3 regions of the Ihubacter massiliensis genome follow, and region 1 is predicted to be linked to each of the others. Evidence: predicted binding sites of a transcription regulator. Region 1 holds the regulator's gene; each other region holds the start of a gene.

Region 1 (10,772 bases):
CTTTCTGCATTGGTTCGATGGTCTTCTGAACCAGATCGGCGGTCAGCTGTTCGAACTTGGCCCTTGTCAGGTCCATGTTCATGTGCAGCGGTCCGTCCTGATTTACAGTGATGAACGGCAGGTTGATATTGGTGGTCTGCGCGCTGGACAATTCTTTCTTCGCTTTTTCAGCAGCTTCTTTCAATCTCTGCAGCGCCATCTTGTCATTTCTCAAATCAATGCCATTTTCTTTCGCAAATGTATCTGCCAGATAATTGAGCACGGCTTCGTCAAAGTCATCGCCGCCAAGTTTGTTATTTCCGTTTGTAGCCAGTACTTCGAATACGCCGTCGCCCAGCTCCAGAATGGAAACGTCGAATGTGCCGCCGCCCAGGTCATATACCAGGATTTTATGCTGCGCTTCATCTTTATCAAGACCGTATGCTAAGGAAGCAGCCGTCGGCTCGTTAATAATTCTCTTTACATCAAGTCCGGCGATCTTACCTGCATCTTTCGTAGCCTGCTTCTGGCTGTCAGTAAAGTAAGCGGGAACTGTGATGACGGCTTCTGTTACTGTACCGCCCAGATAACTTTCCGCATCCGCCTTCAGTTTGCTCAGAATCATTGCGGAAATATCCTGCGGTGTGTATTTTTTACCGTCAATTTCTACGTTGTGGTCAGTACCCATGTATCGCTTGATTGAAGCAATGGTTCTGTCCGGGTTGGTGATGGCCTGTCTTTTGGCGGTTTCACCGATCAATCTTTCACCGTTCTTGGCAAAGCCAACTACGGATGGAGTGGTTCTGTTTCCTTCTGCGTTGGCAATTACGACAGGTTCTCCCCCTTCTAATACTGCTACGCACGAGTTTGTTGTACCTAAGTCTATACCTATTACTTTTCCCATGTTAATCTCTCCTTTTATATTGTATTTCTCATGTATTTAAATTTTTAAACATTAACCTTTTAATCAGCTGGCCACCTTCACCATGGACGGGCGGATGACTTTGCCGTTGAGCGTATAACCTTTCTGCATGACGCCGGAAACTTTACCACTTTCATATTCATCGGTTTCTTCATTCATCACCGCATTGTGGAAGTTAGGGTCAAACTCTTCTCCAAGGGCAGGTATTTCTTTCAGCCCTGCCTTTTCAAGCACATCGAAAAGCTGTTTGAAAATCATTTCCATACCTTCTTTAAAGCTTGCGTCATCGGCATTATGCTCCAGCGCCCGCTCAAAGTTGTCGAGGACGGCCAGAAGTTCAATCGCCAGTTTTTCATTGGCATAGGAATAGATATCGCTTTTTTCCTTTTCTACCCGTTTTTTGTAGTTCTGGAAATCAGCCATCAACCTCATATAGCGGGAACCTTCGTCCTCCTCAGGTTCCTTGCATTCTTCCTGTTTCTCCGCTTCCTCGCCTTCCTGGGATTGGTTTTCTTCCTTTTTTGCTTCGTCATCGCAGGACGCTTCAGCTTCCTTTGTTTGCTGCTCCTTTTTTTCTTCGGCTATTTCTTCAGCCATTTCGCGTTCTTTTTGCTCGTTAGTCGTCATCCTTACCTCCTCCTGACAGTTTAAACGTATTGCTTATATTCTCCGTCAAATATTCAACGACCGAAGTAATTTGCCCGTATCGCATCCGCGTGGGCCCGATCACGCCGATCTTGCCGGCCAGCTTTCCATCCACATGATAAGTGGCGGTAATCAGGCTGCAATCCTGCATGATGTCTTCGGCATTCTCTTTTCCAATGGTTATGATTACACCGTTCTCCCGGTTGATCAATGTCTTTGTAAAGTCCTCTTTTTTATTGAGCATTTCCAGAAACATTTTTGCTTTATCCAAGTCATTGTACTCAGGAATGGAAAAGATGTTGGTCAGTCCATCCATGTACAAGTTGACGTTGAGCATATCTTCCAGGGTCTTGATGAAGTTAGGTACGACCTTCCTTGCCAAAGTGCTCATGGCTTCGATATCCGTCTCAAAGCTTTCGATAATATCTAAGGTAAGTACTTCGCTGATGGTCTTGCCTCGGTAATTATAAGTCATGGTCTTGGCTAAAAGCTCCAGACCATCCTCTGTATAAGGTACCTTCAGCTTGAGGGCTGTGTTAGATACCTTACCGCTGTGGGAAACGATCATCAGAACAACGGTATGTTCGTCTACCGGCAGCAGGTTAATGTATTTTAATGTATCTTCATCCGGCGACGGTGTCAGGGCGAACGACGTTAAATTGGTAATATCCGATAAAATTTTCGCTGCGTGCTGTACCGTTTTTTCAAGTTCCGTCACGTTTTCATAAAGCTTGCTTGCAATGGCATTTTTTTCATCTTCGCTCAATTCATATTTTTTCATCATATCGTTTACATAAAGACGATATGCCAGCTCAGAGGGAACACGACCTGCTGATGTGTGGGGATGAGTCAGATATCCCATCTCTTCCAGATCAGCCATTTCATTTCGAATCGTTGCCGGGCTTATCCCCAAGTCGAACTTTTTGGAAAGTGTTCTGGAACCGATCGGCTCTGCTGTTCTAATGAAGTCGCTGATAATAGCCTGTAATATTTTCAGTTTCCTTTCACTTAAATCCATGATAGCCCCTCCTGTTAGCACTCTTTATAAGTGAGTGCTAATTACAGTTTAAATTTACCACTCTTATGTAGTATTGTCAACACTCTTTTAAAAAATTTCTTGAAATTTTTTCTTTGGGTTTTCCCGAAAATTAAATGGGCTGACCCGATTTCCCATCGGCCGGGATTCGAGGCGAAAATTGAGGACGCACGGGCTGAACATGCACAAGTTTGATGTAAACTGATAAAGTAACACCGGCGGCACTCCGCAAAAAGGGGACTGCCTCATGCGGCAGTCCCTTGCCTGGTGTAATATTTCATGTCCATAAATCCTGCCGGGCCGCAAGCCCGGCCCGTCCTTTGACGGTAGTATTAAAGTCTGTTTTTCAGTTCGGGAAATCTGGTGCAAATGTAGTTTACTGCGATTTCTTTCACTTGCTCATCACTCAGTTTTCCGGTGTCGATGCACAAATCGTATCCGGTCAGATCCAGCCATTTCCTTCCGGTATACGTATTGTAATACCGCGCTCTTGCCTTATCGGCCTTTTCGATCATTTTCAGTGATTTTTCGTGGGAAAAATCCAGGGTGTTTTCCAGCCGCTCCAATCTTTCATCCTCGTCAGCATGGAGAAAAAAGCTTACATGCTTCTTATAGCCGCGGAACAAATCAGATCCGCACCGTCCCACAATTACGCAAGGCCCTTCATCTGCCGACTGACGGATCAGCTCCGATTCAATCTGATAGAGATTTGCCCCCGTCGGTACCAGCCATGCATCTGTCATATAGGGCAAATTGTAAATGCTGGACTGGAACAGAGACTTTCCTACCCGGTACTCCTGTTCATCTAGATTTTCAAGATCCTCTTGTGGAATGTTCAGCTCCTCAGCTGCCTTTTTCAGCAGCTCTTTATCAATGTAGCTGAATCCAAAATACTCTGCGATAGCTTTTCCAAGAACCGAGCCTCCGCTGCCAACCTGTCTGCCGATGGTAATAACATAATTATTCATGATTCCACCCCACTTTCCAAACAGTGCTTTTTCTTTATTTTACTCCTTTATTTTCCATTCGTCAAAGGCAAACACCAATTTTCTGACTTTACATAGCATAAAAAGAGAAGCTATAATGAAAGGATTGAATTATGAAAGACTTACATATCAATAAAACCGCATCACTGAAACGATGTTTCGGCATGCGCGAGTCCGTTACAATCACAGTAGGAACCGTCATCGGCGTCGGCCTCTTTACAGTCGGCTCCGGCGCGGCCGGCATTCTAGGTCCGGCAGTGATTTTCGCCACTTTAACCGCGCTCATCATCAGTATCTACCCGGCTCTGATCTATGCCGAAATGGGCGGAGCGCTGCCTTTTGCCGGCGGAACTTACCAATACGCATCCCTTGGACTTGGAAGGCCCTTTGGGATGCTGGCCGGCTGGAACTTTATCATCTCCATGGTATCAGTTGCCAGCGGGGAGGCGCTGGCTTTCAGTTTCTATCTGCGTACGCTTTTCGAAGCGTTGGGATTCTCGCTGCCCTTCAGCGATCCGGTGATCGCCTCTGCTGCCATCTTACTCTTCGTTGTCCTTGCTGTCCGCGGAGTGGAGATGAGCGGCAGGCTGCAAAATGGCTTTTTGTTCTTTTTTTGGGGAATCACTATTATCTGGTTTATCACCATGCTGCCGGTCTTCCACTTGGATTCTTTTTCCATATCCACAGCTAGCGACAGCCTTTCTATTAAAGACTTTTTCCCATGTGTAGCCATGATCTGGTGGTGCTTTGCCGGCTTTGAAACCTGCTGTGCCATGGGAGAGGAGATCTGTTTTCCCCGGATCAATCTGCCCCGCGCTTTGTTTTTAGCGCCGTTCATCGTCTTTATTGTAACGGCATTATTCCAATGGGCCTTGGTCAGCATCACGCCTGTTGACAGCCTGGCAGCTTTGGCGACTGCAGATGCGCCTTATGCTCACGCCATGAAAACAGCCGGAATCGTAGGGCTCCCGCTGATACTTTTATGCCTGGGGATTACCTTTGGCGGTGATTTTTCCACCCTCAACGCCGCCATTGCCGCGCCGGCCCGTTATCTGTTCACCATGGCCAGAGATAACGCAATTCCTCCCATTCTGGGGAGAATCCATCCCCGCTTTCAGAGCCCTTTTATCGCTTTGATCTGCCTAGGCCTTTTGATGATCCTTTTAGTATCAACTGGTTCCATCACCTATATCGCCTCCCTGTCTCTCTTTGCGACCCTTCTTTATTATGTGATCGGCATGCTGTCGGCTCTGGGGCTTCGAAAAAAATACCCGGATCTTTCCCGGCCTTTCCGCACGCCCGGCCTTTCCGCAGGCGCAGGGGCCAGTATTGCCGTTTATCTACTTTTAATGACACAGCTTTCCCCGGAAGCCATCGCTGCTGGCATTATGTGGTCCTTAGCTGGCCTGGTTCTGTTTTTCGCTAGAAATGGTTTGCAAAAAAATGCGCAAACGAAAAAAGAGAAAACCGAATTTCTCTTTACTGACCATGAGTTTGATGTGCCTTCTGATGCAGAACAGGCAAAGATGGACCGGGAATACCGGATCTGGCGCCTGTCCGTAATCTGTGCCATCATAGGAGTTGGAGCACTATATCTGTTTTCCTTTGTATGTTAGCCTTCTCTGGCATCTTTTAACTGTTGAAACAACTCAATATAGTCTGGCGAAAAAACACTGTTTCTTCGCCAGATAAATGTAAAGTCGTGTGTAAGGTCGAAATCCAGCAGAGGAATTTTTATCAGTTCTCCTGTTTCCAGCTCTTTTTTTACCGCTGCCTCATAGAGGAAGGTAATTCCGCATCCAGCCGCGGCCAAGGCTTTAATAGCGTTGATATTACTAATTTCCAATATACTTTTATAATCGCTGATTAAAAAATTGCGGCTTTCAAGGTAACGTTCGAAAATTTCTCTGGTCCCGGAGCCTTCCTCCCTCACAATAATCCGTTCATCAAAAGTATCTTCGATCCGCATCATTTTTTTCGCAGGCTGATACGAGGGACCGCATACCCCAATATAAGGTTCATTGGAATAGACTTTGGAGTCATATTCACTTTTGGCAAAAAAGCCTTCTACCAGTGCAAAATCAATCTGCCCGTCATTAAGCTTTTTCAGCAGCTCTTGAGTGTTGGCAACGGTCACGTGAACAGCTGCCTCAGGATGGGCCTTCAAATAGCTGGCGACCGGCGCCGGAATTACGAATTCTCCCACTGTTAAGGTCACACCGAATACCAGCTCTCTTTTTTCTCCCTGCAACTGTCGCAGCTTGTCTTGCAGATGCATCACATCATGAACCATCGTCGTCGCCGTGCTTTGCAGAAAGGTTCCGGCCTCTGTCAGGCTGATCTTTTTGTTATGATAATCAAATAATTTAACTTCAAACAGTTCCTCCAGATATCGGATATGCTGAGAGACCGCAGGCTGGGTGATATTAAGTTCTTCCGCCGCACGGGTAAAATTCATGTATTTGCATACAGTCAGAAACGTATTCAGTCTAAAATCCAGCATAACCGTCCTTCCTTTCCTTATGATCCCCAGCTATTTTTTCAGCTCAGGAAATCTGCAGCAAATATAATGAATCGCTACGTCCATAAGCTGCTGATCGTCCAGTTTTTCTGTATCAATGGTCAGATCATAGCTGGTGGGGTCCTGCCATTCCTGTCCCGTGTAAGTACGGACATAGCGTGCTCGTTCTTTATCCAGCTTTCGAATCATCTTTATGGTTTTTTCATCAGCCATTCCCAGATGGCCGCCCAATCTCCGGGCGCGCGCTTCCTCCTCCGCGTATAAGAACAGGCTTATATGTTTTTCATATCCTGTAAATAAGAAGGATCCGCAGCGTCCAACGACTACACAAGAAGCTTGCTCAGCCGCTTGCCTGATGAGTTTGGATTCTGTTTTGAAGACATCTTCGCCGGTGGAAGTCTTCCAATCCTCCGACATATACGCCATTGGATACCCTCCAGTCTGAAGGAGAAGGCGGTCAGCAATGGATTCCTTTTCATCCATCCGCGCCAGCTCCTCTTCTGGGACATTGAGCTCTTCGGCTGCTTTTTTAATCAAATCTTTATCAATGTAATGAAATCCAAAATGCTTTGCCAGGTTGCGCCCAAGAATCGATCCGCCGCTGCCTGCCTGTCTTCCAATTGTAATCACATAGTTATTCATATTACCCTCGCTTTCCAAATCACCATATATTGAGTACATGCTGCAGTAAGAGGCTGACGCCTGCAATTCCGATCCAGCAGCAAAGGCCCATAAGAATCGGTTTACCCCCGTTCTTAAATAATTTTACAATATTGGTATTGAGTCCGATTGCGGACATGGCCATAACGATAAAGAATTTGCTCAATGTCTTAATCGGATCGGTAACTGCTGCGGGAAGACTGAATACCGTAGTAATCACCGAAGCCAGAACAAAGAACAGGATGAAAAAAGGAAAAATCTTTTTCATGCTTACCTTGGATCCGTCGGAAGCATTCTTTGCTTTTTTAGTCTGATATAAAGCTAAGATCAATGTGATTGGAATGATTGCCAGCGTCCGTGTCAATTTTACGATCGCCGCTGTATCCAGCGTATTGCTCCCATGCATGCCATCCCATGCAGTAGCTGCCGCTGTAACAGAAGAAGTATCGTTGATCGCAGTACCAGCAAACAGTCCGAATCCCTGATCCGTAAGGCCTAAAATCCCGCCCAGGGTGGGGAAGATCAATGCCGCGATAATATTGAAAAGAAAAATTACGGAAATAGACTGGGCGATCTCTTCATCGTCCGCCCGAATAACCGGCGCAGTGGCCGCTATGGCAGATCCGCCGCAGATGGAAGAGCCCACCCCCACCAGGATGGAGATCTTTGAAGGCATCTTCAGCGCTTTGTACATAACAAAGGCAATAATAAGGGACGTGGTAATGGTGGAGACAATAATCGGCAGCGATTGTTTTCCCTGCATTAATATATCCGAAAGATTCATACCGAAGCCCAGCAGTATGACTGCATACTGAAGGATCTTCTTCGATGTAAACGCAACCCCTATTTTAAAGGGTTCCTTTTTCTTAAGTACCTGAGTCACGACCATACCGATTAAAATTGCGAAAACAGGACCGCCTATAACCGGTGCCAGGCTGCCGAGAAACCAAGAGGGAATCGCGATACATAAACATAGAAGAATGCCTGGACCGGTTTTTTTAAAAAATTCCATAGTTGATAAGTACCTCACTTTCTTTTTCTTCTAGTATCATACCATCAAATATAAATAATTTGAAATTATATTTATTTATATATTAATAATTATTTGTTATGTATTTATGATAATCTCTAACAGGCATAGCAAATTTATTTCTCTTTTTCCGCCTCCTTCAACGCCTTATCCCGGTTCGTTTCGATCCCCAGCATCCATTTTATAAATTTCTTTAGGCTGAGATAAACCTTGTCATAAAGAAAATCGAAGATCCAGTTATACCCTTTTGAAATCGGCGGGCTGGAAAATACCACAACACATAAGGATGCCAATCCAAACAGGCAGATATAATAAACAAACATGTTGGGGTCCGGCAGATCGAACTTTTTCACCAGCTGGCGGACGATCAAATGGAGAATGTAAACAGACATGGTGTTCATGCCTACGTAGGTCAAATAGTTCTTTCCCTTGGGCAGGATATTCAGCATGAGAACGATCCATGCGCATGGGATAATGAAGTCTGCGATCCGCATTATGATGTCTAAATACCAGGTGAGTCCGAAGGCGGCTCCGGGTCCGCGGAGAAGATAAAATTCAACGGATACGGGACATTTATATGCCAAGAGAATATTAATGCCGACAAGAACGATTGCCAAAATTACGCAATGCCAGTTTTTTAGACTCTGAATCTTGGCGATATGTTCTTTCTGGCAGAAATATCCAAGCATAAAGAACGGGAAGTAGCTGACTACCCGCCCTGCGGCCAAAGTTCCGTCCAGCCATGGAATCAGTCCGGCGATAAGATAGATGATGATGCTGATCTGCACAATATATTTACTTTTAATAAAGTCCACAAGAAAAAATCGGTAGACAAACAGCGCCACCAAATACCAAAGGGCCAGCGGCGGATCGATCCAGGTCAGATGGGCACCCCCATTGATCAGGTAGCGGACACCGAAAAAAAACGGTACCAGTACAATATAGGGAAAAAGAAAAGTTTTAAATGCCGTTTCCCTGGCTCTCTGCGGTTTTTTTGAAAAATAGCCGGAAAGAAAAACAAATGCCTGCATTACAAAGACGTTTATCGTAATATATACTACGCCTCCAAAGGATGCTTGATGAAAATTGCCTCCCACCATTGTAAAATGGGAAATAGGAATGGTCCAAATCAAAAGACCGCGAAACGTATCGAAAAAATAGCTTCGTTCCTTCTTTCCTCCTGCCTGCGTCGCTGTGTTGTTAAGTGTTTCATTTGCCATATTTCTAATCTCCTACTTAGCCCAGCCGAGAACGCATTTTACAGCTTTTTCCCAGCCTTCTAATAATTTCTTCCTCGTTTCATCTTTCATCGATGGTTCAAACTCACGATCAATCTTCCAGTTATTGAGAATATCCTCCGTACCGTTCCAATAACCAACAGCCAAGCCTGCCAGATAAGCCGCCCCCAAGGACGTGGTCTCAATGCATTTGGGCCTGAGAACAGTCTTGTTAAGCATATCACTTTGAAATTGCATGAGAAAATCGTTGGCACAAGCTCCTCCGTCTACTTTCAAGGTTACCAGTTCCCTGCCTGTATCTTGCATCATCACATGGATTAAATCGTGGGTTTGATAAGCCATGGATTCCAGTGTGGCCCTAACCAGATGGTTTTTATTGGCTCCTCGCGTTATGCCAAGGACTGCTCCTCTGGCATAGGGATCCCAATAGGGTGCTCCCAGTCCGACAAATGCGGGCACCACGTAGACACCATTGCTGTCTTTCACGCTTTTGGCCATTTTTTCCGATTCCGGCGCACTATGAAGGATTTCCAACTCGTCTCGGAGCCACTGAACTGCCGCTCCGCAGACAAAGATTGAACCTTCCAGCGCGTAATATACCTCACCGGAAAGCCCCCATGCAATCGTCGTCAACAAGCCATTTTCTGAATACACCGGTTCCTTTCCTGTATTTAAAAGGAGAAAGCCCCCTGTCCCATATGTATTTTTTGCCTCTCCGTCTTTAAAGCAGGTTTGTCCGAACAGCGCGGACTGCTGATCTCCGGCAGCACCAGCTATGATAATCTGTCCTCCAAAAATATTAGGATCCGTCTTGCCGTAAATTTCGCTGGATGGCCGCGGCTCGGGAAGCATGCAAGCCGGTATGGACAGTTCCGTCAGGATATCCTTGTCCCATTTCAAAGTTTTAATATTAAACAGCATGGTTCGGGACGCATTGGAATAATCCGTAATATGTACCTTTCCGCCAGTCAATTTCCAGATCAGCCAGGTCTCAATGGTTCCGAATAAAAGGTCTCCGTTTTCAGCCTTTTGCCGGGCTCCGGAAACATGCTCCAGGATCCAATGCAGCTTTGTAGCTGAAAAATAGGCATCGATCAAAAGACCGGTCTTTTCGCGAAAGCTCTTAGTCAACCCCCGCGCCTTCAGCTCATCGCAATATTCGGCTGTCCTGCGGCACTGCCAGACGATGGCGTTATAGATCGGTTCTCCGGTATGCTTGTCCCATACCACTGTAGTTTCCCTTTGATTGGTGATCCCTATGGCTTCCACGTTTTCATAAGTTCCATTTGCCATTAAAAGCGCTTCTTGAGCCACCCCCATCTGTGTGGACCAGATTTCCATGGCATCGTGCTCCACCCACCCGGGCTGCGGGTAGATTTGCCGAAACTCTTTCTGGGCCACACTTACTGTCCGTCCCTGACGATCGTACAGGATGCACCTGCAGCTGGTCGTTCCCTGGTCCAATGCCATTATGTATGTTTTCATGATTACCTCCTGTAGTTTTCAGCTCAAAACCGGCCTGTGCGCAACTGGCCCGCCGGGGAACTATTATAAAAGCGAACATTTATAAAAACTCCGCCATGATTTCATTGGAGCAGTCGATGCCCGCCTCAGTTAACGCTAAACGCGTATCGGTCAAGGTCAGATATCCCGCCTCCTCGTATTCCTGGATCGCCGGCAGCTGATCTTTATAAACCGAAAAAAAGTCAGCTCCAAATGTCCGCCGGAAATCCGCCATGTCCAAACCTTCCATTT
Region 2 (10,772 bases), 2.8 Mb from region 1:
TATTCTTTTGGAAATGTCAGCTTACATCATTCCCGGCATACCGCCCGGCATTCCGCCGCCCATTGGAGGCATTGCCGCGCCTTCTTCTGCAGGAGCATCTGTTACGCCTGCTTCTGTTGTCAGGAGCATTGCGGAAGCGGATGCCGCGTTCTGCAGGGCTGATCTTGTAACCTTAGCAGGGTCTACGATACCTGCGTCGATCATATTTTCATATTCTTCGTGAGCTGCGTTAAAGCCTACGCCCGCGTCGCTGGTAAGAACTTTAGCAACAACTACGCTGCCTTCGAATCCAGCGTTTTCTGCGATCTGTCTAACCGGCTCTTCCAGAGCTCTCTGGATGATTGCTGCACCAGTCTTTTCATCGCCGGCCAGGTCTTTCACATATTTTGCCACTGCCGGAATTGCGTTGGCCAGCGCTACGCCGCCGCCGGAAACGATACCCTCTTCAACTGCCGCTTTTGTAGCGTTGAGAGCATCTTCAATTCTCAGCTTTCTTTCTTTCAGTTCTGTTTCGGTAGCTGCACCTACTTTGATTACTGCTACGCCGCCGGACAGTTTTGCCAGTCTTTCCTGAGTCTTTTCTTTATCGAAATCTGAAGTGCTTTCTTCGATCTGCGCTTTCAGCTGATGAACTCTCGCTTCGATTTCGCTGGCATCGCCTGCTCCGTCTACGATTACGGTGTTTTCTTTGTCAACCTTAACGGTTGCGGCTGTACCCAGCATATCCAGGGTAGCTTCCTTAATATCATAGCCAACTTCTTCAGAGATTACTGTACCGCCGGTCAGGATAGCGATATCTTCCATCATGGCCTTTCTTCTGTCGCCGAAGCCAGGAGCCTTAACAGCTACACAGTCGAAGGTTCCCTTCAGCTTGTTGACAACGATGGTTGCCAGCGCTTCGCCTTCCAGATCTTCGCAGATGATCATCAGTTTTCTTCCCTGCTGTACGACCTGCTCTAAGATTGGCAGCAGCTCCTGAATGTTGGAGATTTTCTTATCTGTCAGTAAGATGTAGGGGTTTTCTAAAACAGCTTCCATCTTTTCTGTATCAGTTACCATATATGCGGACAGGTAGCCTCTGTCAAACTGCATACCTTCTACTACGTCCAGCGTCGTTCCCATGGATTTTGCTTCTTCTACGGTGATAACGCCGTCTTTGCCCACTTTTTCCATCGCTTCTGCGATCAGTGCGCCGATCTGGTCATCAGCAGCGGAAATGGATGCAACCTGCGCGATGCTTTCTTTGCTGTCCACTTCGTGGGAAATCTTCTGAATTTCATCCACAGCCACATCAACAGCTCCCTGGATTCCTTTTTTCAGTACCATTGGGTTTGCGCCAGCTGCTACATTTTTAAATCCTTCTTTAATGATGATCTGAGCCAGCAGTGTCGCTGTAGTCGTACCGTCGCCAGCGACGTCGTTGGTCTTTGTCGCAACTTCTTTGACCAGCTGAGCCCCCATGTTTTCAACAGCATCATCCAGCTCGATCTCTTTTGCGATAGTCACGCCGTCGTTGGTGATCAGCGGTGATCCGAACTTTTTATCGAGAAGAACGTTTCTTCCCTTTGGTCCTAACGTAATTTTTACTGTATCTGCAAGTTTGTCAACGCCTGCCTGTAATTTTCTTCTGGCGTCCTCACCATAATGTAATTCTTTTGCCATTCCTCATTACCTACCTTTCCTAATTACTCCACGGTTGCTAAAATGTCTCTCTGGTTTAAGATCGTGTATTCTTCACCCTGATATTTGATCTCTGTTCCGGCATACTGGGAAAAGATCACTGTGTCTCCTGCTTTCAGTTCCATCTTTTCTTCTTCTGTCCCAGGTCCCACTGCAACGATCTCCGCCATCTGAGGCTTTTCTTTCGCCTGACCAGGCAGTACAATGCCGCTGGCTGTCTTTTCTTCTGCTTCTAATCTTTTAATAACCACACGTGCGCCCAAAGGCTTAATTCCAAAACTCATAGTTTCATCTCCTTCACTTTTATAGTTATTTTATTATCTACGATTTGTTAGCACTCACTCTTTACGAGTGCTAACTATAATTTAATACTTTCAGTCCCAGTTGTCAACAGGTTTTTTTGGTTTTTTGCTAAAGATTTTTTAAAGAAAGGAAAAGCGGCAGGCTGCCCGGACTCTTCTCCGTTCAGCTGCCGCCTTAAATCAGATTTTATTTTTTCTTAAATCCTTTTCCCGCTAAGTATTCATCAACAAAGTGATCAATGTCTTTGCCTTTGTAATTCTTAGCGTCTGCTATATTGGTTTCTTTTCCGCCTGTACTATAAACTTCTCCATTCACTTTGATGATCCCTGCATTCCAGGAACCCTGGGGGTTCCCCTCCGAATATGGGGATAAATTTGCAAAATATATGATATTCCCGTTACCCAACTGATAAGGACGCCAGTACATGGTTTTTCCATCATAGCCTGTGCTGGCAAGCTCTGTCTCGCTGACCTTAGGCAGGCTTCCGTAGGCCTTATAGACATTCCTAATCAGCTCGCTATCCTTGCCGCTATTATTCAGCTCTTCCGCAGCCTTCTTCACCGCTGCAGCAAACTTACTGAACTCATCCGCTGCGCACCCGCAGGTAAACTCGCCCCGATAGCCGGCGCCGGAAGGAATCAACTTAAACTCATAATCCTGATCATATACCGGGCATTTGGTTTCACCTTCATAATATCCGTTATCCAGCATGTACTTTGCCACATTGGTACCAGTAATCTTTATCACATCTGCGGTCGTAGTGCAGCTGCGTATCTGAGGATCATAATTAAACATAGCAATAAACTTCTTTTCCAGATCACCCCGCTGAATGGCGCATTTTGTCTTTTCCGTCTTTTTAATATATCCAGTGTATGCCGGAATCAAAATCGCAGCCAGTATGGCCAAGATTACCAGCACCACTATCACTTCGACCAGTGTGAAGCCTCTACTATCTTTCCTTCTTTCCATATCAAATCCTGCCTCTTTCGGAAAAATCCACGCGATCATAATCAGCCCGGCGATGTTTCTATCGTTCTCTTTCAACCGTTCGCATCTATTTTACCACAAATTTAAAAAATGAACACCCCCGGCAAAGGTTCATTTCCTGCGGTTCTCAAGAGTCAAAGGATCCGCGGATTGCCTGCGGCTGATTTGGCGAACATAGTAGAATAAATATTGCTGGGCGATTCCGCCGTAGCTGCCATAGGTACGGCCCGCAAAATCACTGATCTCCTTCACTGACTCCAGCCCGTAAAGATCGTTCATTACCTTTTTCATCCACACATCCACCGGAAAGCAATCGTACTTGCCCATGGAAAAAAGTAAAATACAATTTGCAACCTTGGGCCCCACACCGGGAAAGCTGGTCACATATTCAAAGGCTTCCGCAGCGGATACATCCGGCGCCCCCATCGTTTCCAGCCGCTCCAATCCGTCTGCGGCCACTTTTCTGGCGGTGCCGATCAAGTATTTTGCCCGGTAGCCCAGCCGGCATTCCACCAAATCTTCCGGCTCCAGACAGGCCAGAGTCTCCGGCGCAGGAAAGGTGTAGTAGACCTCTCCGTCCAGCTGGCCGGCCTTTTCCCCAAACTGACAGCACAAAGCTTCAATACATTTTTTAATCCTTGGAATATGGTTGTTTTGAGAAAGGATAAACGAAATCAGTGTCTCCCACTTGTCCTGCCTCAGCAGGCGAATTCCCTGTCCTGCACCAATGGCTCTTCCAATAACGGGATCCTTTGCCGCCAATTCTTTTTTGATGGCGCCATAATCCCGGCCCAAGTCCAGATAGTCCTTCCAAAATCCATTAAAATCCTCATCCGTTACATTTGAAAGTATCAGCCGGCCCCCTTGCTGGCAGGGATCAAATCGCAGATTAGCAATACGTCTGCCTGCAATACCGGCATAGCTTCCGTCGGGCCGGCGGTTCCACCTGAATGCCTGCCCGCAATCAAAGATATGGTCCAGGTCAAAATCGCGTATGCCTTCTATGCTGACCTGCCTCATTATTTCAGACCTCTTACTTCAATATCAAAGCGGTTTACATTGAAAGCCGTCATATCTTCGATCTGCCGGGTCGCTTCTTTTTGTAGCGCTGCAGCCTGAGCCACTATGTTAAATCCGTAGCGCATATTGACCAATGCCGTCAGCTCCACCCCTTCCATAGCCGTGATTGTCATCACCCGCAGGATATCGTCCACACTCTCCATCCGGGCCGCCACGCATTCCACAATATCGCTGAATACTTTGTCCGACAGATTGTAATCCCCCAGATAGCTGTAAGTCGGCCGCACCACGGATTTTTCCGCGAACCCGCCCTTATTGGCGCTCCATCCGCGAAAGATGCGCAGCGGCGACATAAAATAACCGGAGAACTGACGCTTGAGCTGAAAAACCGGAGCAGGGATAACGTGCTGTCCCATTTCATGCCGCTGTTTGTGGGCAATCGCCCGCTCCTCTTCCGTAGTGATATCCGTTATATACACGGTCTCCGATATTTGCGGGAGTGCCAGTCTCTTTGCAATTCGTTTAACCATCTCATCGGAAGTGCCAATTACTAAAAGCTTTTGCGGAGGTGTTCTACGGATGCTTTCAGCCACCTCCTTCTGGTGTTCCTCCTTAGTAAATAGGGCCGTTTTGACTGCCCCGACTTTTGTAGACCGCCTTTTGGCAGATATACCGGCCATAACTTTATTCTCATAAATAAAGAGTCCATCATCGATGATACCCTCAATATTTAATTCTTTACATAGGTTCTGGGCCTGGAAGCTCTTTCCTGTTCCACTTTTGCCCACAAGTGCGTAAACTTTCATCTTGAATTCTCCATACCCTTCTGTTATAATCAGATGTATCGTGAAGATAAACATTAAAGGAGGTTGTTACAATGGCTTATGTAATTAAAGATGCTTGCATCAGCTGCGGAGTATGCGCAGGTGAGTGCCCGACGGAAGCTATCTCTGAAGGCGACGGAATCTATGTAATCGACGCTGATAAGTGCATTGACTGCGGCGCATGCGCAGGCGCTTGCCCAGTTGACGCTCCAGTAGAAGCTTAGTTTATACATAATAATTTGTATACGTAATAACCGTTTCTTGCATAAAGAAACGGTTATTTATTTTTTGTTATATATTTTCCGTAGTATTGCGGTTCATATGGTACGCCAGAGAGTGCAGGCTGTCGCTCAGATGCACATTCTCAATGGCTACATGGTCCGGCACTTCCAAATCTACCGGAGCAAAATTCCAAAGGCCGCTGACTCCGGCAAAGCAAAGTTTGTCCGCAACCTCCTGAGCGCTGTCCTTGGTCGTACAGATAATCCCAATGTTGATTTGGTTCTCTTCCACATATTCTACGATATTCTCATAATCCATAACCTCAATATCGTTGATCTTCAAACCGATCAGCCTTGGATTGATATCAAAAATACCGCAAACCACAAAGCCTGCTTTGTAGTAATAGGTGTAGTTAGCAATGGCCTGGCCCAGATTACCGGCACCAACGATAATCATCTTATATTCCTTATCCAAGCCTAAAATGGCGCTGATCTCATTATACAGGCCCTCAACGTTGTACCCGTATCCCTGCTGTCCAAAACCGCCGAAGTTATTGAGATCCTGACGGATCTGCGAAGCCGTGTATCCGATCAAGCTGCTGAATTCATTGGAAGAAATTTTATCGACTCCCTTTTTCTGCAATTCTTTCAGATATCGTCGATATCTGGGCAGGCGCTTGATAACCGCATTTGATATTTTCGTATCTTTTTTCATTCCACTTCCTCAATTACCTTATAATTTGCAAAACCCGCCTTGCGACGGGTTTTCCTGATCTGCTGTCTTACGCTTTTTCCTCGACATATTTGATAATATCGCCTACAGTCTGGAATTTTTCTGCGTCTTCATCGGGAACTTCGATGTCAAATTCGTCCTCGATCGCCATAATGATCTCAACTGCATCCAGGGAATCCGCTTCCAAATCTTTCATCAGATGGGTTTCTGTCTTTACCGCATCCTCTTCAACGCCCAGCTGTTCAGCAATAATTCCCTTAATCTTATCAAAAACCATAATATACCTCCATTCAGTTAAACATTACCGGTTTATCATATTTGCCCATTGCAAAGTTTATCCGCAAATAACTCAAACTTATTATAGTAGACAGTTCTTTATATTGCAACCGTTTTTTAACTTTTTTTCCATCGGATCGTCCAACTTCCGTTAGATGTCCTGCAATTCCATCCATCTTTCGTATTCGCCGGCCATCTCTTCCTTGGCCTCGTCCAGCTCTTTGCTCAAGGTTTTCAGCTGCTCCGGATCGGTCATCACTTCCTCCCGGCATAGCTGTGCCTCAATGGATGCAATCCTGCTTTCCAGGGCTTCAATGTTCTCTTCCGCCTGTGCAAGCTGTCTTGCAAGCCTTCTTTTTCGAGCCTCTTCTTCCTTTTTCAGGCGGCGCTGCTCATTGACGGAAAGTTTTTCCTCCTGGGGTTTTTCCTCTTTTCCGGCCAGCTCTTCCAGATACTTCTTGCCGGATTCGATCTCCTGCTTCTTTTCCACGTAATAATTATACGTTCCCAAAAAAGCCGTGATGCCTTCCCGGCCCAGCTCAAAAATTCTGGTGGGAATTTTGTTGAGAAAGTACCGGTCATGGGAAACCACGATAACGGTTCCGGGAAAATCCAGCAGCGCGTCCTCAAAGACTTCCTTGGATTCAATGTCCAAATGGTTGGTTGGCTCGTCCATGATCAGGGTGTTGGCTCCTGACAGCATCAGCTTCAGCAGCGACAACCGCGCCTTTTCGCCGCCGCTGAGGGCGCTTACCGGAAGAAATACCATATCACCCTGAAAGAGAAAGCTTCCCAGTATGGAGCGCAGCTCCGTGTCCGTATAAAGCCGATATGCGTCGTGCAATTCTTCCAGTACCGTATTGCTTCCGCCCAGCAGCTGCTGTTCCTGATCGTAATAGCCGAAATCCACGTTGTGGCCCACTTTCAGCCTGCCGGAATTTGGTGAAAGATCGCCCAGCAGGATTTTTAGCAGCGTAGTTTTTCCCACGCCATTTGGCCCCACGATACAAATCCTTTCACCCCGTTTGATATCAAAGTCCACCTTTTCAAAGAGATGCTTTTCATTGGAACCGTAGCCGAAGCTTTTGGAGAGGCCTTCCCCTTCCAGCACGTCGTTTCCCGTTTTGAAATTCTGCCGGAACTGCAGCTTCATTCTGCCTCGCGATGCTTCCGGGCGGTCTACCATTTCTACCGCCTCCAGCCGTTTCTCCCGGGAAGCGGCCCGCTTGGCCAATTTTTCGGTGCCGTGCTGCTTGAAACGCCGGATAATTTCTTCTTGGCGGGCGATTTCTTTTTGTTGCTGCTGATACTTGCGCATCTGCGCTTCCCGCCGCTGTTTCTTCTGCTCGGCATAGCTGCTGTAGCTGCCTTCATATGTATAAAGCTTGTGATGTTCCACTTCGAAGATGCGGTTGACTGTTTGATCCAGAAAATAACGGTCGTGGGAAACCAGCAAAATCGTCCCTCGATATGATTTTAAATATTGTTCCAGCCACTTGAGCGTACCGATGTCCAGGTGGTTAGTGGGCTCGTCCAAAAACAGCAGATCCGGTTTTTTTAAGAGCAGGCACGCCAAAGCCAGGCGAGTCCGTTCTCCGCCGCTCAATGTGGAAATCTTTTTGTGATAAAACTCTTCTCCAAAGGCCATGCTGCTGAGAATTCCGTTGATTTCGCTCTTGTAGCTATATCCTCCTTGATCCCGATATTCTTCCTGCATCCGGTCGTATCGCTCCAGGAGCCGGTCCACCTGCGGACCTGATTCGCCTCTCTCAGCTTTCTTGGAAATTTCGGCGGAAAGGGCGAGCATGTCCTGCTCCATTTGTTCCATTCCCGAAAAGATGGCCTCTACCTCTTCCATGACGGTATGTTCCGAATGAAAGTTATCGCTCTGCTTCAAGTATCCAATAGTAGTGTCCGCAGACACAAAAAAATCACCGATGTCCGCGTTCAGTTCACCTGAAAGGATTTTAAGCAGAGTTGTCTTACCGGCCCCGTTGGCTCCGATGATGCCGATCCGGTCTCCTTCGTTGATATGGAAAGAGACGTTCTCCAGGATTACATCGACGCCGTAAGCCTTGGTCAAATCCTTTGCTGATAAAATAATCATCTTTCTTTTCCTATCTGTCTATAATGGTAAATTGGGGATCGCATCCAGCGTCAGATCGTCTGTGATCCCGGATTTATATTTGTAGTACGCTGCACAGCCGATCATTGCAGCATTGTCCGTACATAGGATCGGCGACGGATAATAAAGGGCGATGCCTTGCCTGCGGCACGCCTCTTCCATCATGCTCCGCAGCTTGCTGTTGGCAGCAACGCCCCCCGCCAGCACGATCTTATCTTTTTTCATCTTTACTGCCGCGGAGATGGTTTTTGTCACAATGACATCCAAAACAGCCTGCTGAAAGCTGGCGGCCACATCGGCCGTGTTAATCGCTCTGCCGGCTTGTTTTTCCGAGTTGATATAGTTGAGCACACCGGTCTTAATACCGCTGAAGCTGAAATCCAGGCTGTCCTTCTCCAGGAATACCCGCTTGAATTCCACCGTATGGGGGTCTCCTTCTTTGGCGATCTTATCGATCAGCGGTCCGCCAGGATAACCCAATCCCAGCACTCTGGCCACCTTATCATACGCCTCTCCGGCAGCATCGTCCCGGGTCTTTCCCAGCACCCGGCATTCATTATAGCCGGTCACTTCCACAATATTGGTATGTCCTCCGGATATGACCAGAGCCATAAAGGGCGGCTCCAGATTCAGGTGTTCTATGTAGTTGGCGCTGATATGACCCTGAATATGATGCACGCCCACCAGCGGCTTGTCCGCCGCCAAGGCATATGCTTTGGCTGTTGCCAGACCGATCAGCAGCGCGCCTACAAGGCCCGGACCATAGGTTACGCCAATCAGGTCCACCTGCTCCATCGTTATCCCTGCCTGGACAAGCGCCTGATTCGTGACATGGTTGATATTGGAAAGATGGTGGCGGGATGCGATCTCCGGCACCACCCCGCCGAACACCTGATGCACCTCAATTTGTGATGCAATGATATTGGAAAGGACCTGCCGTCCTTCTGCCACAATCGCCACCGATGTCTCATCGCAGCTGGATTCGATGCCCATTGTCAATAATTTTCCGTCTTTCATAATTATCCTCTATTCTAAAGGGAAGATCTGATTCTGTGCCTTGACTACACACTGGTTATCCGACGACAGGTGTCTGCAGTTTTCACAGGATTGATAGGTTCCCATGTTGAACATATCAAAATCATGCCTCCTGGAAAAGCGGCTGCAATGGCTGGCCACTGCTACCATGTCATCTCCGAAACGGTCTTCCTCATAAAAATCGTTATTGTGTCTCATGATTCCCTCCTCGAACGCTATTCTTAATACTAGTATCCTCCGGGAATCGGTTTTTATTCTGTTTTCACTATTTTAGTGCGGCGTTGACGCTTTTGGCTGCGGGCCGTTTCCATGCTCCCATGGGATCGCCGCTGCAATCGCACTTTTATCGCTGGAAAACATCATCGTAAATGCCGCTCTGCATTATCTCCAGCGATAAAATCAGCAGCTGCGGGATTCATCCATGCTGCGGGCCCCTTATACAAACCTAAAGGCACTCCTGAACACTCTTGCCCCTTAGTTCTTCAAAGGCTCGGAAGGGTCTCGCCACATGATCACTGCATCTTCACCGTTATCCTGATAGTATCCTTTGCGCAGTCCTTCTTCCTTAAAATTAAATTTGCGGTAAAGTCCTTTGGCCGCTTCATTGGAGCTGCGGACTTCCAGCGTAAAGCGCTTGATGCCCTGGCCCTCGGTAAACTCGATCATCACGGCAATGATGGCCGATGCGATATGTTTTCCCCGATGTTCTGGCAGCACTGCCACATTGGTAATGTGCCCTTCATCGATCACCAGCCACATACCGGCGTAGCCGACGATCTCTCCGTCCAGCTCCGCAATCACATAGAAGGCCAGTTTGTTTTCTGTCAGTTCCTGGCGGATCGATTCCCGGCTCCAGGGGGTGGCAAAGCAGATTTCTTCCAGTCTTGCAATGGCGTCGATATCCGTTTCATCCGCCTGTCTAATTACTAAATTATTCATGTCTCTTCTCTTCCAATTTCCGTTCTGCTTCTGCCTTGCGCATATAGTTGGGCTTTAATTCCTCGCAGCATACGGCCTTACCCTGCATAAACAGATCCTTAGCCACACGGGCCACCGAGTCTGCCGATTGGAGACGGCACTCCTTGGGCGCCAGCTCTGCATCGTCAAAATAATCTCGATAAGCCTTGGTGCCGTCGCCGAAAAACATTCTCTGTCCGCCCAATGCATTTACTTTGTTTAAAAATTCTTCAATCATATAGGGCGCACCTTCAACAGCTTCCTTAATTTTCCCGTCCTGCCAGCGATAGGCGCCGGCATAGACCTGGCTCCTCCTGGCATCGAAAACCGGGCAGATCAATCCCGTGTATTGGGGCATGTGATAGGCAAAAGTCATCAATGTAGGAACCGCGATTGCTTTGATATCCAGTACTTGTGCCAGCGCTCTGGCAGAAGACACGCCGATGCGGATTCCGGTAAAGGACCCGGGTCCCTGGGATGCCGCCACAGCTGTTAGGTCAGACAGTTTCAAACCATTTTCTGCAAGAAGCTCTTGAACCATTGGCATCAGGTTTTGCAGGTGGTTCAATACGCCTTCTGATTTTTTCAAAATAACATGATCCGCTTCGTCG
Region 3 (10,772 bases), 3.3 Mb from region 1:
GTAGACGGACAGGGCGGAGGTATCGGAAGGGCCGTCGTTGAAAAGATAAAGGCAGCGATGCCGGCAGCACATGTGATCGGGCTGGGCACCAATTCAGTTGCTACCGGCCAGATGCTGCGGGCAGGCGCTGATGATGGCGCCACAGGAGAAAATGCTATTGTCCACAATATGCAGCATGTTGATATTGTGGTAGGAGTAATTGGAATACTCAATGCCAACTCTATGATGGGTGAATTGACACCGGCTATGGCCTCTGCCATCGGCGGCAGCCATACCTATAAAGTGCTTCTACCCATCAATCGCTGTCATATCCATGTGGTAAGCGTCGAAGATGTTCCTTTGGGCAAACATATCGACCATGCCATTGAAGCAATCAGGAGGTATATTGAGGAACAGGAATGAGGAGAAGGCCGCTGCCTGGAAAAACTGAATATCATAGAAAAACCCTGCACTGCGGGGCTTTTTTAGTTTGAAGGAAGACTTTAGGAGATGTGTCAGACCATGGATTTTCGGGGAACAGAGGAGTAGCAATACAGGCTGTATGGCTCAAGGCAGCAAGCATCAACAGGGATGAACAGCGATGGTATTAGAAAATATTGGTTACATTAAATGTAATCGAAATGTAACCTTGAACAATTATAATAACCTTAACGTAAAAAACAAGGGAGTATTTCCATTTACATAGGGAGGATTTTGTTCATGAAAAAAGGAAAAGGTATTCGAATCGCATACAGCCTGCTCATCGTATGCTTTCTGTTCGCTCAGATGACGACGATGGCTTTCGCGGAATCCCAAGGCGGGTCTGAAAAAGCGTCGACTGCGGAACAACAGAAAACGGAAAGAACACAGGATAAGAGCAGCAGACAGGCGGATTCGAAAGAAGTCGGTTATTATACCATCGAATATATCGTTGATCCCGCCTACGATCACTATTATGTGTTAAAGCAAAGCGGCAGCCGCAGCTATACAATGAAGAAAAAAACCACCGAAAAGATTACCTCTTTCGGTGTATGGCTGCTAGCAAAAAATCAAACCGGAAACGGAGACATGAACGTAAAGATGACACTGCTCAACACGGCTCATGGAAAATGGGGACAAAAGGATGTACGTTTTGCACCGGGCGATGCCATCGATGTACACAAAAATAATCAGGCTTTCGTTAATTATAGCAATGGGTTCGGATTTACTAATTTTGATGCGGATTCGACGATTCGTATTATGGTCAGCCCATATAATCCGCCGGTGGAAACAGCTTTACATTCCATTGAATTCCGCGTCAGTCCCAGAGGCGGCGGAAAATTGACTGGTAAGACGTATTTTGAAGACATTGCTCATGGAACCCTTTTCGGAGATGTGGTAACAAAGCTGCCCGGAGCCGACCCTGACCCGGGATATCAGTTTGCGGGATGGGATCCTGTAAAAGGGCTGCCTGCAGCGGACAGTAAAGTGGAAGGAAATCTGCATATTGAAGCGGAATTTGAAGAAACGGAGGCTGCGATCCGCTATCGATCTTCTGATGAAACCGCAGGTACGGTGGATCGTGAGGCTGAATCGGTGAAAGCAGTCAGCGGCAGTACCAAAGGCGTTGCTGCCAGTGCCAACTCCGGCTTCCGCTTTATCAACTGGACTGATGAGAGCGGAAAAGAAGTAAGCAAAGAAGCAGGCTTTAACCCGCAAAAGAATGATGACAGCGTTTATGAAACACAGACCTATACGGCTCACTTTGAAGAAGAGGTGGAACAGTTTTATAAAGGTGAGGAGAATACGTCTTCAACCCAACAGCAGCAATCCTCTGCCGGAGAACGGCAGCAGAACGAGTACGTTAAGAAGGGAGCTGCAGGGAATACAGCAGAATCCGCCGTTCAGACAAGGGCAAATCGGAATGCTTCGGTGAATACAAATACGGCGGATGCAGCTGTGGGCAGCGCTGACTCGCAGGATAAAACGGCCCCGGCCGCTGTCTCCATCCAGGACAGTCAGGTTCCGATGGCCGCGGGGATATCCAAGGAAAGCGGCTGGGCATTTCTCAACTTGATCTTCGCAGTCTTGGCAGCTTTGATGAGCGTATATGTTCTGGCAGGCAAAAAGCAGAGCAAAGGCATGTTTAAGGCAGGCAGCGCATTTGCGGCTATCTGTGCAATTATGATCTTTATACTGACGGCTGAGATGAACCTGCCTATGATTTTGGCGGATCCGTGGACTGCGCTTATCGGGCTGTTGACGCTTTTAGAAGCAGTGATAACAGGGCTGGCGATAAAAGATGCTGCAAGAAAAAAAGGAAACTAAGGGTTACAAAATGAAAGCTGGGGCTGCTCACATTGCTTGGTGCGGCAGCTCCAGCCTTTTTATGTTACACGGCTGATGGAAAGGATTACTAACCTTAACGAAATAAGCCTGGATCATGCGTACTCCTATGGGAGGTAGTCGAACAATAAAATTGTTAGCACTCTACTCGGGTGAGTGCTAAAAAAGTTCTTTACTTTTTGCTCATGCAGGATTACAATATAGGTGTAAGATAAATTATCCTTGTTAATACTAAAGTTAACAGGCGCGGAGGTGAACATAAATGAACTTAGAAAAATATACGCAAAATGCCCAGGGGGCCATTATGGATTGCCAGAATATCGCCATAGAAGAAGGACATCAGCAGCTTGAGGCAGAGCATCTGCACCTTGCACTAATCATGCAGCAGGACGGGCTTATCCCGAAACTTCTCAAGTTCATGGAAATAAATGTTGGGGCTGTTATTGGGGATTTAGAGGAAGAGATGGAAAAGCTTCCGAAAGTAACCGGCGGAGCCGACAACATGTATTCGTCCAGGCGGCTTTCTCAGATCCTGATGAAAGCGGAAAAAATCGCAGAGGAGTTCAAGGATGAATATGTCAGCGTAGAGCATATGTACCTGGCCCTCCTCGAAGAAAAAGGGACGCCGTCTTCCAAGATATTCAAGAAGTACGGCATTACAAAAAACAAATTCCTGGAGGCCTTGGAAAAAGTCAGAGGCAACCAGAGAGTAACCAGCCAGAACCCAGAAGATAATTATGATGCATTGAACAAATACGGCCGTGACCTTGTGGAAATGGCAAAAGAGGGAAAGCTGGATCCGGTAATCGGCAGGGACGCGGAAATCCGCCACACCATCCAAATCCTTTCCAGAAGAACGAAGAATAACCCGGTGCTGATTGGCGAACCGGGCGTAGGCAAGACAGCCGTTGTAGAAGGCCTGGCCCAGCGTATCTTAAACGGCGATGTGCCGGAAGGGCTGAAAGATAAGACCATCTTTGCCCTGGATATGGGGGCGCTGATCGCAGGCGCCAAATTCAGAGGTGAATTTGAGGAGCGGCTGAAAGCCGTATTGAATGAAATCGAAAAATCGGAAGGCCGGATCCTGCTGTTTATCGATGAAATCCATAACATTGTAGGCGCCGGCAAATCGGAAGGCGCGATGGACGCAGGCAACCTGCTCAAGCCAAAACTGGCCAGAGGCGAACTCCACTGCATCGGCGCGACCACGTTGGATGAATACAGAAAGTACATTGAAAAAGATGCAGCTCTGGAGCGGCGTTTCCAAAAAGTATTGGTGGACCAGCCGACGGTAGAGGATACCATTTCAATTTTAAGAGGATTGAAAGAACGCTTTGAAATTCATCACGGTGTGCGAATCACGGATAATGCGCTGATTGCCTGCGCGACCCTTTCCGACCGCTATATCACGGACCGGTTTTTGCCGGATAAAGCCATCGACCTGATGGACGAGGCGGCATCGAAGATTCGGACCGAGATCGACAGCATGCCGGCCGAGCTGGATGAGATTTCACGAAAGATCATGCAGCTGGAGATTGAAAAACAAGCGCTGGGTAAAGAGACGGACGACGCTTCCAAGGCCCGGATGGATCATTTGGAAAAAGAATTGTCCCAGCTCAAGGATGAAAGCGCTACTATGCGGGCTCAGTGGGAAAATGAAAAGAAGGCCATCACTGAGGCCAAGGGGACCAAGCAGCAGATCGAGGAAGTTAAACTTCAGATTGAAGAGGCTGAGAGAAATTACGATTTGGAAAAACTGGCCCAGCTGAAATACGGAACCCTTCCCGAACTGGAAAAGAAGCTGGAAGACGAAAAGGAGCAGGCTGACGAGGCCAAGGAAAACCGTCTTCTGAAAGAAGAAGTCGGCGAGGAAGAGATTGCAGAAGTCGTTGCAGGTTGGACTGGAATCCCGGTGAGCAGACTGGTGGAATCGGAGCGGGAAAAATTGCTGCGTCTGCCGGAAACGCTGCACAAACGAGTCGTCGGCCAGGATACGGCGGTGGATGCAGTAGCAGAAGCCGTGCTCAGGGCAAGGGCCGGATTGAAGGACGAAAGCAAACCCATCGGTTCCTTTATCTTCCTGGGACCCACCGGCGTGGGCAAAACCGAGCTGGCAAAGGCATTATCAGAAGCCATGTTCGATTCGGAACGCAATATGGTGCGGATTGATATGTCCGAATATATGGAGAAGCACTCTGTATCCAGATTAGTAGGGGCTCCTCCGGGATATGTGGGCTACGATGAAGGGGGACAGCTGACGGAAGCCGTAAGGAGAAAACCATATAGCGTGATCCTCTTTGACGAAATTGAAAAGGCTCACCCGGATGTGTTCAACATCCTGCTGCAGCTTCTGGACGACGGCCGCTTGACGGATAATCAGGGAAGGACCGTGGATTTTAAAAATACCATTGTTATCATGACGTCCAACATTGGCAGCCAGTATTTGATCGATGGAATCAAGGCCGACGGCACAGTGGACGATGGCGTAAAACAGCAGGTTGAAGACGAGACGAAAAAGTATTTCCGGCCAGAGTTCCTAAACCGTGTGGATGATATCGTCGTATTCTCGCCGCTGACAGAAGACCAGATCGGCAGAATTATCCAGCTGTCCATGGTGGATATTGAAAAGCGGCTGGCGGATAAGAATATCCATCTGACCCTTACAGATGCGGCCAAGAGCTTTATTGCCCGAGAAGCTTACACACCTGCGTATGGCGCAAGACCTGTCAAACGGTACCTGCAGAAACATGTGGAAACCGAGCTTGCAGGCGAGATTATCCGCGGCAATATTAAAGACGGCGACAGCGTTGAGATGAGTACGGACGGTGAAGCTTTGACCTTTATTACAAAATAAAGACGTGTGCATAGGAATCTTGGAGTCCTGGACCGATTGGAAGAAGCCAATCTCAGGCAGGGCCCATGCAAAGAAGGGGCTGTCACAATGTGGCAGCTCCCTTCTACTGCGGGATTCCATCATGCACACGTTTTTTAGATGGCATGGGCTTTTTCGTAAAAAACTTAAAATAAATTCTAGTATTTACGCAATTTGCAACGGTTGTGCCCTCTCCAACCGGTGTTAAAGCAGTTTTGACCGTTCCCGGCCACCATCAGACCCCGCAAACCCACAACTTTGCGTAAAAAATAAAACGTTTTCGAACGTTTTCCCGGTTTGGCTTCCGGGACCTCCCGGATCAGTCAGGCCTGGCCAGGTCCAGCCGCCTGGAGCAGCCATTTGGCACTGCCCCTGTCGTTTTGCCTGTCCAAGCTAATTTCCCCGCAATCAGAGCAGATTGAAGCTGGATTTTATCTGCGGAAACTGATAAAATCTATCGTGGATAGATTGGAATTATAATCTTAGATAGGAGATAGACGATAGATGCTTGAACTGGATCAATTAAAGCGCAGCACCTTGGCGCGGTTTTACACCAGAGGAAAACAATTGTACGAACAGGGACATGTGCGCAGCCTGGAAGTTCAGAGCTTCGGACAGGGCGGCGGAGCGCCCGCTGTCCATGTAAAGGGCGAAGTTCTGGGAAGCAGCGGAAAGGTGTATAAGACCAGCGTGTTTATACGAAGCGATAAAATGTTTTCCTATGGCTGCACCTGCCCATCAGTTAACCAGTTTCCATATCCCTGTAAACACTGCGTTGCTTTGGCCCTGAGGTACCGGCAGCAGCAGGAAGATGCCAAGGGAAATACAGGCGTCCTTTTCCTACAGCAGGAACTTCAGAAGCAGGAAGAACCGTTTTCAAGACGGCTTTCGTCTTCCTTTCCTATACAAGAAATGATCTATCATTACTCGATGACGGACAAGGCGAGATATTTTCAGGCAGAGATTACCGGTACTATTGATTTAACACCAACCCTTCATAAGAGTTTTGGATCGCCCTGGCAGGTGGAATTCAAAATCGGAACGGAAAAACGAATGTATGTACTGAAAAACATTGTTGATTTTGTCCGCGCCGTAGAAAAGAAAGAAACGACGGCTTACGGCAAAAATCTGGAATTTATCCATGAAATCAGCGCCTTTACAGATCGTGCGCAGAAATTTTACATTTTTCTCAGAGAATGTCTGCAGGAGCGATCTGTAAGGGACAGCCAATATGGATACTCGAGGCGATATGGAGAAATGGAGAAATTGCGCAAGATGATCCTGACGGATAAAAATTTGGCCGATTTCTTTTCTATAATGTGGCCTGAACCCTGCCAGGTCAGCGACAAAAACAGTAAGTATATCACGTTTTCGGAAGAAGAACCTAAACTGGAAATGGCATTGGTGAAATCTGCGGCGGGCGGCTACGATCTGGCTATTCCAAACGTGCAGATGGTCAGCAATGAGCAGGATAATTTTCTGATCAGCGGCGATCAGGTATTACGATGCAGTGATGAATTTCGCAGTCATATGGAAGCTCTGTGCAGCGCAGCGGGCCGATACGGAGGAGAAGTTCTTCATATTGGAGAGAAAGATATGCAGGCATTTTGCGCCACAGTGCTTCCGGCCGTTCAGGGATTTTCTGAGATTGCAGGTCTTGAAGCTGCTGAACAATATCTGCCCGAGCCATGTCAAATCCGCTTCTTTTTGGATAAGGAGGACGGCATGTTTGTCTGCCGCCCGGAAAGCCGGTATGGGCAAAAGGAGACGTTCAACCTGCTGCAAAAGCTGGAAGTCAGTCAGATGTACCGGGATACGGTCGCCGAGGGAAAGGCGGTCCAGGCCGCGGGCCGGTATTTTCCTGAGCAGTACCGGGACCATCTCTGGCTGGATGAAATGGACGAGGACCGGGTGTACGATCTTTTTTCCGATGGTATCGCAGACTTGGAGCAGCTGGGGGAAGTCTTTTTATCGGCTGCCCTCAAGAGGATTTCCATTCATCAGGCGCCGGAAGTAGGCATTCATGTGGGAATGGACAGCGGTCTTTTGGATCTGAGCATCGATGCCGGAGATATGCCTCAGGAAGAAATGGAGGATTTGCTCCAGGCCTATCGGTTGCGCAAGAAGTATTATCGGTTGAATAATGGCGATTTTATGCGTCTTGCGGACAGTGGCCTTGCGGCGGTCTGGGAGCTGGCCGACGGTCTGGGAGTGAGCGACGAGGAATTGCGGGACGGCCATTTCCATGTGCCTCAATACCGGTCCTTTTATATCGATCAGGTGTTGAAATCCTGTGAAGGTGCGGTTGTCAGCCGCTCCTCGTCCTTTAAAAATCTGGTGCGCAATATTAAGGCGGTTGAGGACAGCGATTACGAGGTCCCCGCGCCGATCACGCCGGTTCTCAGAGGTTATCAGAAAAACGGGTACCGGTGGCTGATGACCCTGAGAGATCTGGGATTTGGCGGCATACTAGCGGATGATATGGGACTGGGTAAAAGTTTGCAGATGCTGACCTTTCTCTATACGTCCAGGGAAGAGGCAAGGAAGAACGGAGAGCAGAGAACCAGTCTGCTGGTCTGCCCGGCTTCCCTTGTCTATAACTGGATGGAAGAGGTGCTCAAGTTCGCGCCGGATTTAAAAACCCTGCTGGTTACCGGCACTGCTGCCGAACGGGAAGCAATGCTGGAGGAATGGACGCAATATGATCTTCTGATTACCTCCTATGACCTGCTCAAGCGGGATGAACACAATTATGAAGAAAAAGCATTCTATTGTCAAATTCTCGATGAGGCCCAAAACATAAAAAATTATCAGACCAAGGCTGCCAAAGCGGCGAAGAAGATTCGGGCGCAGGTTCGCTTTGCTCTGACCGGCACCCCTATCGAAAACCGCCTCAGCGAGCTGTGGAGCATCTTTGATTATTTGATGCCCGGCATTCTGGGCTCCTATGCATCCTTCCGAAAAAAATATGAGCTTCCCATCGTGCAGGATGGCAATGGTGAACTTTCTTTGCGGTTGCAGAGAATGATCAGCCCCTTTATTTTACGTAGGCTGAAACGGGACGTACTGAAAGAGCTGCCTGAGAAGAACGAAACCATCGTCTATGCCAGGATGGAGAAGGAACAAGAAGCCCTTTACAAGGCCAATGCCAAGCAATTATCGGAGACCATCGCCGGTAAAAACGGAGAACAGTTTCGAACCGGAAAGATTGAAATCCTTTCCGCATTGACCAGGCTGCGCCAGCTGTGCTGCGACCCCCATCTGGTCTATGAAAATTACCAAGGGGCTGCCGCCAAGCTGGAAACCTGCATGGATCTGGTGGAGTCGGCCATTGAGTCGGAGCAGAAGGTGCTGCTCTTTTCCCAGTTTACCTCCATGCTGGATTTGATCGCAGATGAGCTGGAGCGCAGAGGCATTTCCTATTACATGCTCACCGGAGCCACCGGAAAAAAAGAGCGGCTGGAGATGGTCCACCAGTTCAATGAAGGGGATATTCCGCTGTTCCTCATTTCCCTGAAAGCAGGAGGAACCGGACTCAACCTGACTGGTGCTACCGTGGTTATCCATTACGATCCCTGGTGGAATGTGGCTGCGGAAAATCAGGCGTCCGACCGGGCTCACCGGATCGGCCAGGATAAACAGGTCACGGTATTCAAACTGATTATGCAGGGGACCATTGAGGAACGAATCCGCAAACTGCAGGAACGCAAAGCCCATTTGGCCGATGAGCTGATAGGCGGCCAGGGCATGGCATTATCCCAGCTTACCAGAGAAGACTTTATGGAGCTGTTGAATGTGTAAGTGTACACACCGCAGGCAATTTCCTATTTGCTTCAAAACGGACCACCGGCCATGAAGCCAAAAGCAAAGAGGGCTGTCGCATGAAGTGTGATTGCCTATGAATTTTGGTTTACCGTAATACCAGAACAGCCACATGAACAAATCCGTACGCAAAAAACAAAGGCCCCATATGTCGGTTCATATGAGACCTTGTTGTAAAATATGCGGACCTATCTTCCATCCTCCTTAAACCAAGAGAACAAGCCTTTGGTCATACATAGGATAACGACGATAAATGGCAGCGACGTGATGATGGTAATGGTCTGCATGGTGCTGAGCGGCGCCCCGATGAAGTTCATGCACAGGGGGATCAGCGCCAGCGTCACGCACCAGAACAGCCGCAGCAGCGGGGATGTGTTCTCGCTTTCCTTCAGCTCCTTGGTCGATGCGGCCGATAAGGAGAAAGCCGCAGAATCAAGGGATGTTGCCAGAAACAACACAGTAATGACAAGGAAGGCAATAATGCCGACTATGCCGAATACGGTTTCATCCAGAATGGCGATAATCGCATTGGCGTTTCCTTCTTCCAGAAGAGTGTCCACAACATTGAGCTGATTCTTCAGCTCCAAATTCATACTAAAACTGCCATTGATGCCGAAGAAAACGAAGCAGCCGATTCCGCCGCCGAACATGACGCTGCAGATCATTTGCCGCAGAGTACGGCCTTTGGAGACCTTTGTGATGAAGATCGCCATCAAAGTGGCATAAACGATGCCGAAGGCATAGAAGAAAATGGTCCATGCTTCGGGAAATCCGCCCTGTTCGACCGGATCGGTCCACAGACTCATACCGATGTAATTCTGCACCATAATGCCCAGGCCGTTGGTGATTTCCTTAATAATGAACTTGGTCGGGCCGGTGAACAGCAAAGCCAGTATGAAGATAATCGCCGCATAAACATTGAAGGAACTGAGTTTTTTCATGCCCTTTTCAATGCCCACATAGGAACTGAGGGTAAAGAGGGCGGCGATGGCCAGGGTTACAATCACATTGGTGGTAAAGGTGGGCTCGAACTGAAAGATTCTGCCCAGGCCGGTTGCAATAACGGGAATCCCCAGGCCCAGAGTTACGCTGAGCCCGCCGACAACGCAAAATACGAAAAAGAAATCCACCAGCCGCCCCAGGGGACGGGCATACGGCTTATCGCCGATCATGTTTTCGCAGATTGAGCTGAAACGGAGAGCCGGTATTTTTCTGCAATGATAGCCATAGGCCACAGGAATTGCCAGAACTACGAACATGGCCCAGGGCGTAAATCCCCAGTGAAACAAGTTGTATGCCGTCGCCCACTCGGCGGCGGACACGCTGAAAGGCTCGATATGCTGTGCCGGACTGGAATAATAGTAGGCCCATTCAACGAAAGACCAGATTACGCAAGCAGAGCCCAGCCCGGCGCAGATCATCATCGACAGGTATTGGAACATGGTAAACTCAGGAGCGCCCTCGCCCAGATGGATTTTGCCGTAACGGCTGAACGCCATAAAACAGCAGTACACAAAGACGAGAAAACCAAACCAGAGTATGGGTGAACCCAGATTATCTGTGATCAAACTGAACAACGAGGCGATGAAATCCGTCCCGCTTTCCGGGAAAACCGCCAACAGGACAACGACCACGATAATCAGAAACAAACTGACGATCATTAATGGTAAATCGATATTCTTACTTTTCATGCCACCCTCCTTTCTCTATGTGAATCGGAACCTATTTCTTCTCATAAATCTTTTCGCCGTCCAGCCAGGTTTCCATGACTTTG

What was found. Region 1 encodes HrcA, which represses chaperone genes, less so after heat shock. Its sites were predicted from a motif close to TTAGCACTCNNNNNNNNNGAGTGCTAA; they were not measured.
Region 2: NIA71_RS14905 (co-chaperone GroES) is a predicted target of HrcA. The motif match lies at 2,012-2,038, and genes of this name have one in related genera.
Region 3: clpB (ATP-dependent chaperone ClpB) is a predicted target of HrcA. The motif match lies at 2,441-2,467, and genes of this name have one in related genera.

Annotation. Positions count from the first base shown of each region.
Region 1 covers NZ_JAMXVH010000001.1:441,777-452,548, reverse strand. The annotation lists gene dnaK (molecular chaperone DnaK) at 1-883, opposite strand, end outside; gene grpE (nucleotide exchange factor GrpE) at 947-1,528, opposite strand; gene hrcA (heat-inducible transcriptional repressor HrcA) at 1,518-2,564, opposite strand; gene NIA71_RS02050 (AAA family ATPase) at 2,915-3,550, opposite strand; gene NIA71_RS02045 (APC family permease) at 3,682-5,184, shown strand; gene NIA71_RS02040 (LysR family transcriptional regulator) at 5,181-6,071, opposite strand; gene NIA71_RS02035 (AAA family ATPase) at 6,102-6,731, opposite strand; gene NIA71_RS02030 (YeiH family protein) at 6,751-7,761, opposite strand; gene NIA71_RS02025 (acyltransferase family protein) at 7,896-8,999, opposite strand; gene glpK (glycerol kinase GlpK) at 9,012-10,502, opposite strand; gene hemW (radical SAM family heme chaperone HemW) at 10,582-10,772, opposite strand, start outside.
Region 2 covers NZ_JAMXVH010000001.1:3,201,891-3,212,662, reverse strand. The annotation lists gene groL (chaperonin GroEL) at 22-1,662, opposite strand; gene NIA71_RS14905 (co-chaperone GroES) at 1,686-1,964, opposite strand; gene NIA71_RS14900 (prepilin-type N-terminal cleavage/methylation domain-containing protein) at 2,170-3,027, opposite strand; gene NIA71_RS14895 (DNA-3-methyladenine glycosylase family protein) at 3,082-3,990, opposite strand; gene NIA71_RS14890 (hypothetical protein) at 3,990-4,796, opposite strand; gene NIA71_RS14885 (DUF362 domain-containing protein) at 4,868-5,038, shown strand; gene NIA71_RS14880 (redox-sensing transcriptional repressor Rex) at 5,106-5,750, opposite strand; gene acpP (acyl carrier protein) at 5,818-6,045, opposite strand; gene abc-f (ribosomal protection-like ABC-F family protein) at 6,196-8,151, opposite strand; gene tsaD (tRNA (adenosine(37)-N6)-threonylcarbamoyltransferase complex transferase subunit TsaD) at 8,170-9,186, opposite strand; gene NIA71_RS14860 (hypothetical protein) at 9,196-9,402, opposite strand; gene rimI (ribosomal protein S18-alanine N-acetyltransferase) at 9,679-10,143, opposite strand; gene tsaB (tRNA (adenosine(37)-N6)-threonylcarbamoyltransferase complex dimerization subunit type 1 TsaB) at 10,136-10,772, opposite strand, start outside.
Region 3 covers NZ_JAMXVH010000001.1:3,717,969-3,728,740, forward strand. The annotation lists gene NIA71_RS17020 (DUF3842 family protein) at 1-402, shown strand, start outside; gene NIA71_RS17025 (InlB B-repeat-containing protein) at 700-2,286, shown strand; gene clpB (ATP-dependent chaperone ClpB) at 2,567-5,158, shown strand; gene NIA71_RS17035 (DEAD/DEAH box helicase) at 5,681-8,977, shown strand; gene NIA71_RS17040 (BCCT family transporter) at 9,187-10,689, opposite strand; gene NIA71_RS17045 (amidohydrolase) at 10,721-10,772, opposite strand, start outside.